3 regions of the Streptomyces sp. NPDC001880 genome follow, and region 2 is predicted to be linked to each of the others. Evidence: riboswitches for the same ligand, from Rfam matches in the RefSeq annotation. Region 2 holds a riboswitch; each other region holds the start of a gene.
The links. Region 2 has a riboswitch for cyclic di-AMP ahead of ACWCQ6_RS18910 (M23 family metallopeptidase). Riboswitches for the same ligand answer to the same signal wherever they lie in the genome.
Positions count from the first base shown of each region.

Region 1 (4,401 bases), on a different contig from region 2:
CCGTCCTCGTCCTCGTCGGGAATCTGGTCGGAGTCGGCGACGAGCGCGACCTTCTCCAGGAACTCGGCGAGTGTGCCCGTGCCCGCGGCCGTGCCCGTCTCGTCGGCCGCTCCGCGCTCCTGCTCGAATTCGAGGGCCACGGCTGCCAGTTCCTGGAGGTTCTCGATCCGGGTCTCGTCCTGCGGGTCGGTGGAGGCCTGCAGTTCGGCGAGGTAGCCGGTGCGCTCCAGGACGGCCTCCAGGACCACCGCCGGGCCCGCGCCCGACTCGACGATCGTGCGCAGCTCCTCCATCAGCGTGTTGAACCGCTTGACGGCGTTGGCCGACCGGGCCGCCATGCCGTACGCCTCGTCGACCCGGCGCAGCGCCTGCGGAAAGGTGATCTTCTCGCGCAGGGACAGCGCGTCGATCATCGCCTCGGCGCGCTCGCCGATGCCGCGCTTGGGCACGTTGAGGATGCGGCGCAGCGGGACGGTGTCCTCCGGATTGGCGAGGACGCGCAGGTAGGCCAGGATGTCCCGGACCTCCTTGCGCTCGTAGAAACGCACGCCGCCGACGACCTTGTAGGGCAGGCCGACGCGGATGAAGATCTCTTCGAAGACACGGGACTGCGCGTTCGTGCGGTAGAAGATCGCGACGTCGCCGGCCCTGGCGTCGCCCGCGTCGGTCAGCCGGTCGATCTCGTCGGCGACGAACTGCGCCTCGTCGTGCTCGGTGTCGGCGACGTAGCCGGTGATCCGGGCGCCCGTGCCGGCGTTCGTCCAGAGGTTCTTGGGACGGCGGCTCTCGTTGCGCTCGATGACCGCGTTGGCGGCGGACAGGATCGTCTGCGTGGAGCGGTAGTTCTGCTCCAGGAGGATCGTCGTCGCGTTCGGGTAGTCCTCCTCGAACTGGAGGATGTTGCGGATGGTCGCGCCGCGGAAGGCGTAGATCGACTGGTCCGCGTCACCCACGACGCACAGCTCGGCCGGGGCGTCGCCCTCGCCCGCCGGGCCGACCAGCTCGCGTACGAGGGTGTACTGGGCGTGGTTGGTGTCCTGGTACTCGTCAACCAGGACGTGGCGGAAGCGGCGGCGGTAGTGCTCGGCGACGTCCGGGAACGCCTGGAGCAGGTGGACCGTCGTCATGATGATGTCGTCGAAGTCCAGCGCGTTGGCCTCGCGCAGCCGGGACTGGTACATCGCGTAGGCCTGGGCGAGGGTCTTCTCGAAGCCGTCCGCCGCCTGGCCGGCGAAGGTCTCCTCGTCGATCAGTTCGTTCTTGAGGTTGGAGACCTTGGCCGTGAACGACTTCGGCGGGAAGCGCTTCGGGTCGAGGTCGAGATCGCGGCAGACCAGGGCCATCAGCCGCTTGGAGTCGGCGGCGTCGTAGATGGAGAACGACGAGGTGAAGCCGAGCTTCTTCGACTCGCGGCGCAGGATGCGTACGCACGCGCTGTGGAAGGTCATGACCCACATGGCGTTGGCGCGCGGTCCGACGAGCTGCTCGACGCGCTCCTTCATCTCGCCCGCGGCCTTGTTGGTGAAGGTGATCGCCAGGATCTGGCCGGGGTGCACCCCGCGCTCCGCGAGGAGGTGGGCGATCCGGTGGGTCAGCACCCGGGTCTTGCCCGAGCCGGCTCCGGCGACGATGAGCAGCGGGGAGCCCGCGTGGACCACGGCGGCGCGCTGCTCGGTGTTCAGCCCGTCGAGGAGCGCCGCGGAGTCGATGACGGGGCGGTGCGCGCCGTCGCGGTAGTAGGCGTCCCGGGGCGGCGGGGGCCCGTCGAACACGCCCGCGAAAAGGTCCTCCGGCACCTCTTCGGGCGCGGAGTCCTCGGGGGGCGGCGGGGGCTCTTCCTCCGATTGCTGGAGGCCGGCCAGGAAGCTGTCGTCAAAGAGGCTGCTCATCGCTTGTCGAGTCTAGGCCGCCCCGGCGACACCCGGAGGCCGCACGGCGAACCGCGCACCGCGACGGACACGCGACGGAGGGGCGCCACTACGATCCGTAAGGGATTCCGGGCCCTCACCACCCACCCCGACAAGGTCACGAAAACGTATCGGGCATATCGAACATCAACCTTCACAGCAGCACCGCGGGTTGGCTAGCGTGCTCGACCGGGCGGCCCGTACCCCCTTGAGGCGAACCACGCCGAGCGGGCGCCCCCGCCGAATCCGGGCTGCCCCCACGGGAGTTCGGAACCGGGGACCCACACGCAGCACCGGGGTGAATCGGTCCTTATCCCCCACTCGGACCGTAGGGCAGCCTTCCGTTCCGCCCGAGCCCGACAGCTAACCCGGTAGGCGGTCCACGGAAGGAGATGCCGGTCTTGGCATCGCATCGCAAGCCGCGCACCCGGGTGCGCACCACCGCGCCGGCCGTCGGGCTCACCACCGCGGCACTGGCGTCCGTGACCCTGCTCTCCACGCAGAGCGCCATGGCCGCCCCCGACCCGAAGCCCGGCGTCGAGGACGTACAGAAGCAGGTCGACGAGCTCTACCGGCAGGCGGGCACCGCGACCCAGCAGTACAACCAGGCGAAGGAGGCCTCCGCCGCCCAGCGCGCCAAGGTCGACGCCCTGCTGGACGATGTCGCCGAACGCGCCGACAAGCTCAACGAGGCGCGCAGGACGCTCGGCGCCTACGCGGCCGCGCAGTACCGCAGCGGCTCCATCACGCCGAGCGCCACGTTCTTCCTGGCCGACGACCCGCAGTCGTACTTCGACCAGAGCCAGTTGATGGACCGGATGACCAGCCGGCAGCAGCAGGCGATCACGGACTTCCGTACGGAGCAGGCCAAGGCGTCGAAGAAGCGCGCCGAAGCGGTGCGGAGCCTGGAGACGCTGACGACGACGCAGAACACGCTGCGCACCAGCAAGCAGAACGTCCAGAAGAAGCTGGGCGAGGCGCGCACGCTGCTGTCGAAGCTGACCGCCGAGGAGAAGGCGCGGCTCGCGGCGATCGAGCGGGAGAAGGAGGCCGAGGCCAGGCGCAAGGCCGAGGAGCTGGCGAAGCAGCAGGCCGCCGCCAAGGCCGAGGCGGACCGCAAGGCCGAGGAGGCCGCGAAGGAGTCGGGAGGCGGCAGCGGTACGGGGACGGGCACCGGGTCCGGCTCGGACAGCAGTGCCACCACCAAGGCGGAGAAGGTCCTCGCCTTCGCCAGGGCCCAGATCGGCAAGCCGTACGTCTGGGGCGCGACGGGCCCCGCTTCGTACGACTGCTCCGGGCTCACCCAGGCCGCGTGGAAGGCGGCGGGCGTGGACATACCGCGGACCACATGGGACCAGGTCGAGATCGGCACCCGGGTCGCCACGGCGGACCTGCGGCCGGGGGACCTGGTCTTCTTCTACGACGACATCAGCCACGTCGGCATCTACAAGGGTGACGGGATGATGATCCACGCCCCGAAGCCCGGGGCGAACGTGCGCGAGGAGTCGATCTACTACATGCCGATCTACGGCAGCGTGCGGCCGGCGTAGCGGGCCTCCACGCGCAGCGCTGCCCCGGTGCCGGGGCAGCGCTGCGCGGGCGGGATCAGGTCCAGAGCGTGGCGATGAAGATGTTGAGCATCGTCAGTCCGCCCACCGCCGCGAAGGCGCCCTTGTCGACCTTCTCCTCGTCCCGCTTGATGTAGACGAGGGCGAGGATGACGACCAGGATCAGCAGCTTGACGCCGATCTTGATGTTGTTCACGTGGTTGCCGTCGGCCTCGTTCAGCCCGACCAGTGCGACACCGGTGACCAGCATGGTCAGCGCGCCGTGCAGCATCGCCGGGACGAACCGGGCCGTGCCCGCGCCCATCGCCTTCATCTGGGTCAGGAATCCGCCCAGCAGGGCGGCGATGCCGATGATGTGCAGGGCGACGAAGACATGAATGAGTACGTCCATGAGGCCGCAGCCTAGCCCCGGCCATATCACCACTCGGCAGGCAGGTACACCTTACTGTTCACTTCACTCACACCTGTACCAATTGCCTGACTCTGGCGCAATTTTTCCGATCACTCGACGGCAATGCCACGCCAAATTCAGACAATAAGCGTCATTACGACTCCTGCCCGTGCCCCGGGTTTAGCGTCCCTGACCAGGGTGACCGGCTTCACCGCTGCTCCGTACGCGGGCGGCGCACCGGTCGCCCCGCCGAGAGTTTCGGCGGGCCCGTCGGTAGCCCCCGACGGGCAGTCGTCAGGAAGGACGCACGCCCTCGTGGCAGCGCATCGAAAACCCAAGCAGCGCCCGTACACCGGCCCTGCTGCCCGCACCGCGGCGACCCTCGCCTTCGCCGGGGCCGCCACCGCCGCCGCACTGCCCGGCGCGGCGCACGCCGACCCGCAGCGCACCCCCGCCCAGGTCAAGGCCGAGGTGGACCGGCTGTACCACGAGGCGGAGGTCGCCACCGAGCAGTACAACGGCGCGAAGGAGAAGG
Region 1 is NZ_JBSFET010000012.1:66,400-70,800, reverse strand. It holds gene pcrA (DNA helicase PcrA) at 1-1,889, opposite strand, end outside; cyclic di-AMP (ydaO/yuaA leader) riboswitch at 2,136-2,301, shown strand; gene ACWCQ6_RS10325 (NlpC/P60 family protein) at 2,300-3,457, shown strand; gene ACWCQ6_RS10320 (hypothetical protein) at 3,513-3,866, opposite strand; gene ACWCQ6_RS10315 (NlpC/P60 family protein) at 4,182-4,401, shown strand, end outside.
Region 1: it holds a riboswitch for cyclic di-AMP, as region 2 does, so the genes downstream of both, ACWCQ6_RS10325 (NlpC/P60 family protein) here and ACWCQ6_RS18910 (M23 family metallopeptidase) in region 2, are expected to answer to the same signal.

Region 2 (4,401 bases):
GGGTCTCGACGGCGTGGCCACGATCATGTCGCGGGCGCTGTCCGAGGGCACCGACAAGCACACCGCCGAGGAGTTCGCCGCCGAGCTGGAGCGCTGCGGCGCCACCCTCGATGCGCACGCCGACCACCCCGGCGTCCGGGTCTCCCTGGAGGTCCCGGCCTCCCGGCTGGCCAAGGCGCTCGCGCTGGTCGCCGAGGCGCTGCGGGCGCCGGCCTTCGCCGACAGCGAGATCGAGCGGCTGGTGCGCAACCGGCTCGACGAGATCCCGCACGAGCAGGCCAACCCGGCCCGCCGCGCCGCCAAGCAGCTCTCCAAGGAGCTCTTCCCGGCTGCGGCGCGGATGTCGCGCCCGCGCCAGGGTACCGAGGAGACGGTGGAGCGGATCGACTCGGCGGCCGTGCGCGCCTTCTTCGACGCCCACGTCCGGCCGTCCGCGGCGACCGCCGTGGTCGTCGGCGACCTCACCGGGATCGACCTGGACGCCCTGCTCGCCGACACCCTCGGCGACTGGTCGGGAGAGGCGGTCGAGCCCCGTCCCGCCCCGCCGATCACCGCCGACGACACCGGCCGGGTAGTGATCGTCGACCGTCCGGGCGCGGTGCAGACGCAGCTGCTGATCGGCCGGATCGGTGCCGACCGGCACGACAGCGTGTGGCCGGCCCAGGTGCTCGGCACGTACTGCCTGGGCGGCACGCTCACCTCCCGTCTCGACCGGGTGCTGCGCGAGGAGAAGGGCTACACCTACGGCGTACGGGCCTTCGCCCAGGTGCTGCGGTCGTCGGCACCGGACTCCGCCTCGGGCGCGACCGGCGCCGCGATGCTGGCCATCAGCGGCTCGGTCGACACGGAGTCCACCGAGCCCGCGCTCAAGGACCTGTGGACGGTCCTGCGGACGCTGGCGGCCGAGGGCCTGACCGACGAGGAGCGCGAGACGGCGGTGCAGAACCTCGTGGGGGTCGCGCCGCTGAAGTTCGAGACGGCGGCCTCCGTCGCGGGTACCCTCGCCGACCAGGTCGAGCAGCACCTCCCCGACGACTACCAGGCGCAGCTGTACGCCCGGCTCGCGGAGACCGGCACGGTCGAGGCGACCGCGGCGGTCGTCAACGCCTTCCCGGGGGACCGGCTGGTCACGATCCTCGTCGGCGACGCGGCACGGATCGAGGAGCCCGTGCGGGCTCTGGGCATCGGAGAGGTGTCGGTGGTCACCGGCTGACGATCGGCACCGCCGACGGGCACCGGCCGATCGGATCGATCCGGCATAGCGCCCCATACCGGGGCAAAGGGAAGACCTCTGCGAGCAAGATCTCGCCGGGGTCTTCCCTTTTGTCCGTTCTGATGTGGAGGTTGCCTGTCGGCCCTGTGGGATGCGCTACAAAACGGCCTGTCCGTTTGGTGAATGAAAGTGCCCCCGCTTAGCGTCGGCTCGACTGTCCGTCACTCGTATGCCGCATCCGCGACGTACCGGACAGTCATCGCCGAGTCCCCGTCAGGCGCGAGCCTGGGGAGCCGGGGACCCACGCAGTCCCTGGGGTGAATCGGATGCCTGAGCCCGGCTGGGGCCTGGGGCGTCCGTAGGAGACCTTCCTGCTCCGAACCCGTCAGCTAACCCGGTAGGCGAGAAGGAAGGAAAGGATCAGCCACTTCATGGCGTTCACCCGTGCCACCGGGAAGCACCGTGCCCCGAGCCGACTGACGCGCAGGAGCGCGAAGGCCGTCGGCGTCGCGGCTCTGGCCACCACCGGCGTCATCGGCGGCATGGCCGCTCCCGCCCTTGCCGCGGACTCAGGAACCCCCTCCGTGAGCGACACCGGCCTCGGTCAGGTCATCGCCATCGACGAGACCATCGCCGACCGGATCGACGCACAGGCCGACGCGCAGCAGCACCAGGCCGACGTGGCGGCGAAGGCGAAGGCGGAGGCCCAGCGGAAGGCCGAGGCCAAGAAGAAGGCCGAAGCCAAGGCCAAGGCCGAGGCGGACGCGAAGCGCGCCGCGGAGGCCCGCGCGGAGAAGGCCCGCGCCGCGCGGTCCGCCGAGCGCACCCGGTTGGGTGCCTTCCAGCTCCCGGTCGCCGGCTCGTACGTCTCCACCGGATACAAGTCCAGCGGCTCGCTCTGGTCCTCCGGCAGCCACTCCGGCATCGACTTCCACGCCGCGTCCGGCAGCTCCGTCGTCGCCGTCGGTGCCGGTACGGTCGTCGAGGCCGGCTGGGGCGGCGCGTACGGCAACAACGTCGTGCTCCGGATGACGGACGGCACGTACACGCAGTACGGCCACCTCTCCTCGATCAGCGTCTCCGTCGGCCAGAGCGTCGGCGCGGGCCAGCAGATCGGCCTTTCCGGCTCGACCGGCAACTCCACCGGGCCGCACCTGCACTTCGAGGCCCGGACGACACCGTCGTACGGCTCCGACATGGACCCGGTCGCGTATCTGCGCGCCCGAGGCGTCAACGTCTGACGGCCCCGTCGCAGCACCTACGTCGAAGGCCCCGGCGCATGCCGGGGCCTTCGACGTACCCGCCGCACGGCCGTGAACGACGACCGTCCGCCGAACCGCCCCGTGGTGCAGCGGCTTTCTCGGGAAAATGCCTCAGACGGTCTCCGGGAGCTCTTCGAGCCCCTCGGCGACCAGCTTCGCCAGACGGTCCAGGGCGGCTTCGGAGTCGTCCGCCTCGGAGGCGAGCACGATCTCCTCGCCCCCCTGCGCGCCGAGGCCGAGGACCGCGAGCATGGAGGCGGCGTTCACCGGGTTGCCGTCGGCCTTGGAGATCGTCACGGGGATGCCGGAGGCCGTGGCGGCACGGACGAATATGGAAGCGGGGCGGGCGTGCAGGCCCTCGGCCCAACCGACGTTGACGCGGCGCTCAGCCATGGTTCTGCCCTTCGGGAATCAAGAGTTGTCTAGACCAGTCTCTCACGCGGTGCGCAGTTGCTCCGGCCGACCCCGGGAACGCCCGCGATGCCCGGGGTACCGCCGATCGGCCCTCCCAGACTGCCCCGGCCCCGAGTCGTACGCGACCGCTGGCCGAGCCGTAGTCTTTGCCCATGCAGCCCGCGCCGGAGCAGTGTCCGCAGCACCCCTATCCCGACCACTGGGAAGCGGACGTGGTGCTCCGCGACGGAGGCACCGCGCGCATCAGGCCCATCACCGCGGACGACGCCGAACGGCTGGTCAGCTTCTACGAGCAGGTCTCCGACGAGTCGAAGTACTACCGGTTCTTCGCCCCGTACCCCCGGCTGTCCGACCGGGACGTGCACCGCTTCACCCACCACGACTACGTCGACCGGGTGGGACTCGCCGTCACGGTCGGCGGCGACTTCATCGCGACCGTCCGCTACGACCGGATCGACGAGCGCGGCAGGCCCGCCTCCGCACCCGCCGACGAGGCCGAGGTCGCCTTCCTCGTCCAGGACGCGCATCAGGGCCGCGGCGTGGCCTCGGCGCTCCTCGAACACATCGCGGCCGTCGCCCGCGAGCGCGGGATCCGCCGCTTCGCCGCCGAGGTGCTGCCCGCCAACACCAAGATGATCAAGGTGTTCCGGGACGCCGGATACACCCAGCAGCGCAGCTTCGAGGACGGCTCCGTCCACCTCACCCTGGACCTCGAACCGACCGCCGAGTCCCTCGCCGTCCAGCGCGGCCGTGAGCACCGGGCGGAGGCGCGGTCCGTACAACGACTGCTGGCCCCCGGCTCCGTCGCCGTCATCGGCGTCGGCCGGACCCCCGGAGGCGTCGGCCGCACGGTCCTGCGCAACCTCCTCGGCGCCGGCTTCACCGGCCGGACGTACGCCGTGAACCGCGCCTTCGCCGCCGGCCTGGCCACGGTCGACGGCGTCCCCGCCCACCGCTCGATCGGTGAGATCGCTGAACCGGTCGATCTCGCGGTCGTCGCCGTCCCAGCCGACCGGGTTCCGGAGGCCGTCGCGGACTGCGGCGAACATGGCGTCCAGGGCCTGGTCGTTCTCTCGGCCGGATACGCCGAATGGGGCGCCGAAGGCCGGGAGCGGCAACGCGAACTGGTCCGGCAGGCCCGCTCGTACGGAATGCGGATCATCGGCCCGAACGCCTTCGGCCTGATCAACAACGCGGAAACGGTTCGGCTGAACGCCTCGCTCGCCCCCGAGCCGCCCGCCCCCGGGCGCATCGGCCTCTTCACCCAGTCCGGCGCGATCGGCATCGCGCTGCTCTCCGGGCTCTACCGCCGCGGCGCGGGCCTGTCCACCTTCATCTCCGCGGGCAACCGCGCCGACATCTCCGGCAACGACTTCCTCCAGTACTGGTACGAGGACCCCGACACCGACGTCGCCCTGCTGTACCTCGAATCGCTCGGCAATCCTCGCAAGTTCACCCGCCTCGCGCGGCGCATCGCGGCGGTCAAGCCGGTCGTCGTGGTGAAGGGCGCCC
Region 2 is NZ_JBSFET010000031.1:21,546-25,946, forward strand. It holds gene ACWCQ6_RS18905 (M16 family metallopeptidase) at 1-1,213, shown strand, start outside; cyclic di-AMP (ydaO/yuaA leader) riboswitch at 1,464-1,631, shown strand; gene ACWCQ6_RS18910 (M23 family metallopeptidase) at 1,645-2,454, shown strand; gene ACWCQ6_RS18915 (HPr family phosphocarrier protein) at 2,587-2,868, opposite strand; gene ACWCQ6_RS18920 (bifunctional acetate--CoA ligase family protein/GNAT family N-acetyltransferase) at 3,042-4,401, shown strand, end outside.

Region 3 (4,401 bases), on a different contig from region 2:
TCGCGGCGGCCGCGGCGCTGGCCGCGGCGCCGGAACTCCCCGCCAGGGCCTTCGAGTCCCACCTCGACGGCCGGGAGGAGTATCCGGTGGAGGGCGGCCCCCGGTTCGTCCGCCCGGCGCTCTCGGTGCGTACCCCCGAGGTCCGGGGTACCGAGTGGGCCTTCGTCGCCGCCTCGGTGGAAGGGGACGAGCTGCGGATCGGCCTCACCGACGCCGTGCACCGGCTCGCACTCACCCTGCACTACCGGATGCGGGACGACTCCGATGTCGTGGAGCGCTGGGCCACCGTCGCCCATGCCGGACCGGACGGCCCGCCGCTGGAACTGCTGCGCGCCGACGCGGCCACCTGGTCGCTCCCGGCCCGCGACGGCTGGCGGCTCAGCCGGCTGCACGGGCGCTGGGCGGCGGAGTCGCGGCTGGCGCGGGCGGAGCTGATCCACGGCGAGAGTGTCGTCTCCAGTCGGCGCGGACATACCGGCCACCAGTACCTGCCCTGGGTCGCCCTGGATGCCGACGGCACGGCGACCGAGGAGAGCGGCGAGGTGTACGGCTGTGCGCTCGGCTGGTCCGGCTCGTGGCGGATCTCCGTGCAGCGGCTGCCCGACGGGCTCGTACAGATCACCGGCGGCGCCGGCTACGACGACTCCGGACTGCTGCGGCTCGCGCCGGGGGAGTCGTACACCACACCCGTGTTCGCCGGGCTGTGGAGCGGCCAGGGGTTCGGCGGGGCGAGCCGCGCCTGGCACGCCTGGCAGCTGGCCCATGTGATCCCGGACGCGGAGAAGGCGCGGCCGGTGCTCTACAACTCCTGGGAGGCGACGGGCTTCGACATCTCGCTGGACCAGCAGCGCGTCCTCGCCGAGCGCGCCGCCGCGATGGGTGTCGAGCTGTTCGTGGTGGATGACGCGTGGTTCGGGCAGCGGACCAGCGACCGGGCCGGGCTCGGCGACTGGACGCCGAATCCGGACCGCTTCCCCGGCGGGCTGAAGCCGCTCGCCGACGAAGTGCACGGGCTCGGCATGCAGTTCGGAATCTGGGTCGAGCCGGAAATGGTCAATGCCGACAGCGATCTCTACCGCGCGCACCCCGACTGGGTGCAGCACTTTCCCGAGCGGGCGCGGACGGAGTACCGCAACCAGCTGGTGCTCAATCTGGCCCGTCCCGATGTCCGGGAATATCTCTGGGAGCAGCTGGACACGCTGCTCTCCAATACGCCCGTCGACTATGTGAAGTGGGATTTCAACCGCTGCTTCACCGATGCGGGCTGGCCGGGCGAGGAGTACCCGCAGAAGCTCTGGATCGAGCATGTGGATGCCCTGTACGCGCTGATCGACCGGCTCAGGGCCGCACATCCCGCAGTCGCGTTCGAGTCCTGCTCGGGCGGTGGCGGCCGGATCGACCTGGGGATCCTGTCCCGTACGGACCAGGTGTGGACCTCCGACAACACCGACCCGCTCGACCGTCTCGCCATCCAGGAGGGTTTCGGGCACATCCATCCGGCCCGGGTGATGGCCGCCTGGGTCACCGACAGCCCGAACGAGCAGCTCAACGGCAGGGTCAGCTCGCTGCGCTTCCGTTTCGTGAGCGCCATGGCCGGTGTGCTCGGGGTCGGCGGGGACCTCACCGAATGGAGCGAGGAGGAGCTGGCCGAGGCGCGGACCTGGGTGGAGCTCTACAAGGAGATCCGGCCGGTCGTGCAGCACGGCGCGCTGTACCGGCTGCGTGAGCCGCGCGGCGGGCTCAGCGCGGTGCAGTACGTCCACGGTGAGGAGGCCGTGGTCCTGATGTGGCTGGAGAAGCAGCGGTACGGGGAGCGGCCCCCGGCCCTGCGGCTGCGCGGGCTCGACCCCGCGGCGACCTACGCCTGCCTGGACACGGGGGCGGTGCACCACGGTTCGGTACTCCTGCACCAGGGGCTGGACACCGGACTTCGGGGAGACCTCGACGCGCGGGTGCTGCGCCTGCGGAGAGGGTGACAAAACGGGCATATCCGTAATGCGGTCTTTTGCCTTAACTTCGTCCGGTTGTACGGGAGATGGTCGCTGCCTCGTGAGCGGGATCATATCCGTGACGGTGTGTGGCGACAGGGGAGTCGGGTATTCCGTGTGCCGTGCGGAAAGTCAAGATCCGTAATCCACGGAGTGTGACCGGAATTCCACGCCGATTTCCTCGGCGTGGAATCCGGAATGGAACCCGAGGCTTGTTCTCGCCGTCCGGACTCGCTTACGGTCACCGTCAATCCGGGCGGACCGCCTAATCCTGCCGCCGCCTGGAATTCGTATCCACTCATCGCGTGGCAGGAGCGGGGGAACCAGGTAAGCCGCCGACCGGAGATATCCGGCCGGCTCGGGGTGAAGTCGCGCTCAGCGCGGCCGGGCATCTCCAGCCCGAACCCGACAGCTCACCTCGCAGGCGCCGGAGAGGAAGAACGTCATGCCCATTTCGGGTAAGCACCGCCGTCCGAAGATCGGTCCCGTTGCCCGTGGCGTCGCCGCCGTCAGCGCCGGCGGCGCCATCGTCGCACTGCCACTGCTCGGCGCCACCGGTGCCTACGCCGTGGAGCAGGCCGCCCCGGCCGCCGCCCCGCAGTCGGCCGCCGTCACCACGCACGCCCAGCCGGTCGCCCAGAAGCAGGACGCCACCACGACGTACTCCGTGGTCTCCGGCGACTACCTGTCGAAGATCGCCGCCGAGCACAACGTCAAGGGCGGCTGGCAGAAGCTGTACCAGGACAACCGCCAGGTCGTCGGCGAGGACCCGAGCCTGATCTTCCCGGGCATGAAGCTGACCCTCGGCGCCAAGTCGGCCGGCAACGCCGCGCCCACCGGCGCCGGCGCCGGCGCCGGCGCCGCCCTCCCGTCGAAGGCGCCTTCCGCCGCCGCGTCGGCCGCTGAGAAGTCCGCCCCGTCCAAGTCCGTGACCGCCGCCCCGGAGACCAAGGCCCCGGCCTCCGCCCCGGCCGCCAAGAGCAGCAGCTCCGGCTACGCCCACCCGGTCCCCGGCAACCACACCACCAACTACCGGGCCTCCGGCTCCAACTGGTCCAGTGGCAGCCACACCGGCATCGACTTCCCCGTCGCCACCGGCACCAGCGTGAAGGCCATCACCTCCGGCACCGTCGTCTCCGCGGGCTGGGGCGGCGCGTACGGCAACCAGGTCGTCATCAAGCACGCCGACGGCCACTACTCGCAGTACGGCCACCTGTCCTCCCTCTCCGTCTCGGTGGGCCAGAGCGTGGGCATCGGTCAGCAGGTCGGCCTCTCCGGAGCCACCGGCAACGCCACCGGCCCGCACCTGCACTTCGAGGTCCGCACCGGCCCGGCGTACGGCTCGGACATCGACCCGATCGCCTTCCTGGCCTCGCACGGCATCTACGTCTGAGCCGAACGGCCGGGCGGCTGAGCAACACAGAAGGGGCGGTGCGCGGCGGCGCACCGCCCCTTCGGCTGACACCGACCGGCAATCGGAAGGCGACGCCGCCCCCATTGCCGGTCGGCCTTATTCCTCCTTTGCCAAAACCTGACCGGGTGGTCTATCTCACCACCCGTCAACCCCTTATTACGGTCGCGTAGGTCACATTCGGCGGTGCAGGATGAGCGTTTGTGGCAGACGATTCGAGAAAAAATCAACGTGGCGTCATCAACCGACAGGGCGTCATCGAGTCGTACGCGGCGATTGGCGACAGCTTCACCGAAGGAGTCGGCGACCCCGGCCCGGACGGGACCTTCGTCGGCTGGGCGGACCGTTTCGCGGTACTTCTCGCGGACCAGCTCCCGGACCCCGAAGCGGCGACGGGCAGCGAGGGCTCCGAGCACGGCAATTTCAGGTACGCCAATCTCGCCGTACGAGGACGCCTCCTCGACCAGATCGTCGAGGAGCAGGTGCCGCGCGCCAAGGAACTCGCCCCCGACCTGGTGAGCTTCTGCGCGGGCGGCAACGACATCATCCGGCCGGGCACCGACCCCGACGACGTGGCCGAGCGCTTCGAGCGCGCCGTCGCCGAGCTGACCGGGGCGGTCGGCACAGTCATGGTCACCACCGGCTTCGACACCCGCGGTGTTCCCGTGCTGCGCCATCTGCGCGGCAAGATCGCCACGTACACCGCCCATGTGCGGGCCATCGCCGACCGCTACGACTGCCCGGTCCTCGACCTGTGGTCGCTGCGCTCCGTCCAGGACCGGCGCGCCTGGGACGACGACCGGCTCCATCTGTCGCCCGAGGGACACACCAGGGTCGCGCTGCGCGCCGCCCAGGTCCTCGGCATCGACGTGCCGGCCGACCCCGACCAGGAATGGCCCCCGCAGGCGCAGCGCGGCACCCTCGAAGTGCGGCGCGACGACATCCACTGGGCGCGCGAGTACCTGGTCCCGTGGATCGGCCGGCGGCTGCGCGGCGAATCCT
Region 3 is NZ_JBSFET010000032.1:56,545-60,945, reverse strand. It holds gene ACWCQ6_RS19420 (alpha-galactosidase) at 1-1,976, shown strand, start outside; cyclic di-AMP (ydaO/yuaA leader) riboswitch at 2,274-2,430, shown strand; gene ACWCQ6_RS19415 (M23 family metallopeptidase) at 2,434-3,381, shown strand; gene ACWCQ6_RS19410 (SGNH/GDSL hydrolase family protein) at 3,603-4,401, shown strand, end outside.
Region 3: it holds a riboswitch for cyclic di-AMP, as region 2 does, so the genes downstream of both, ACWCQ6_RS19415 (M23 family metallopeptidase) here and ACWCQ6_RS18910 (M23 family metallopeptidase) in region 2, are expected to answer to the same signal.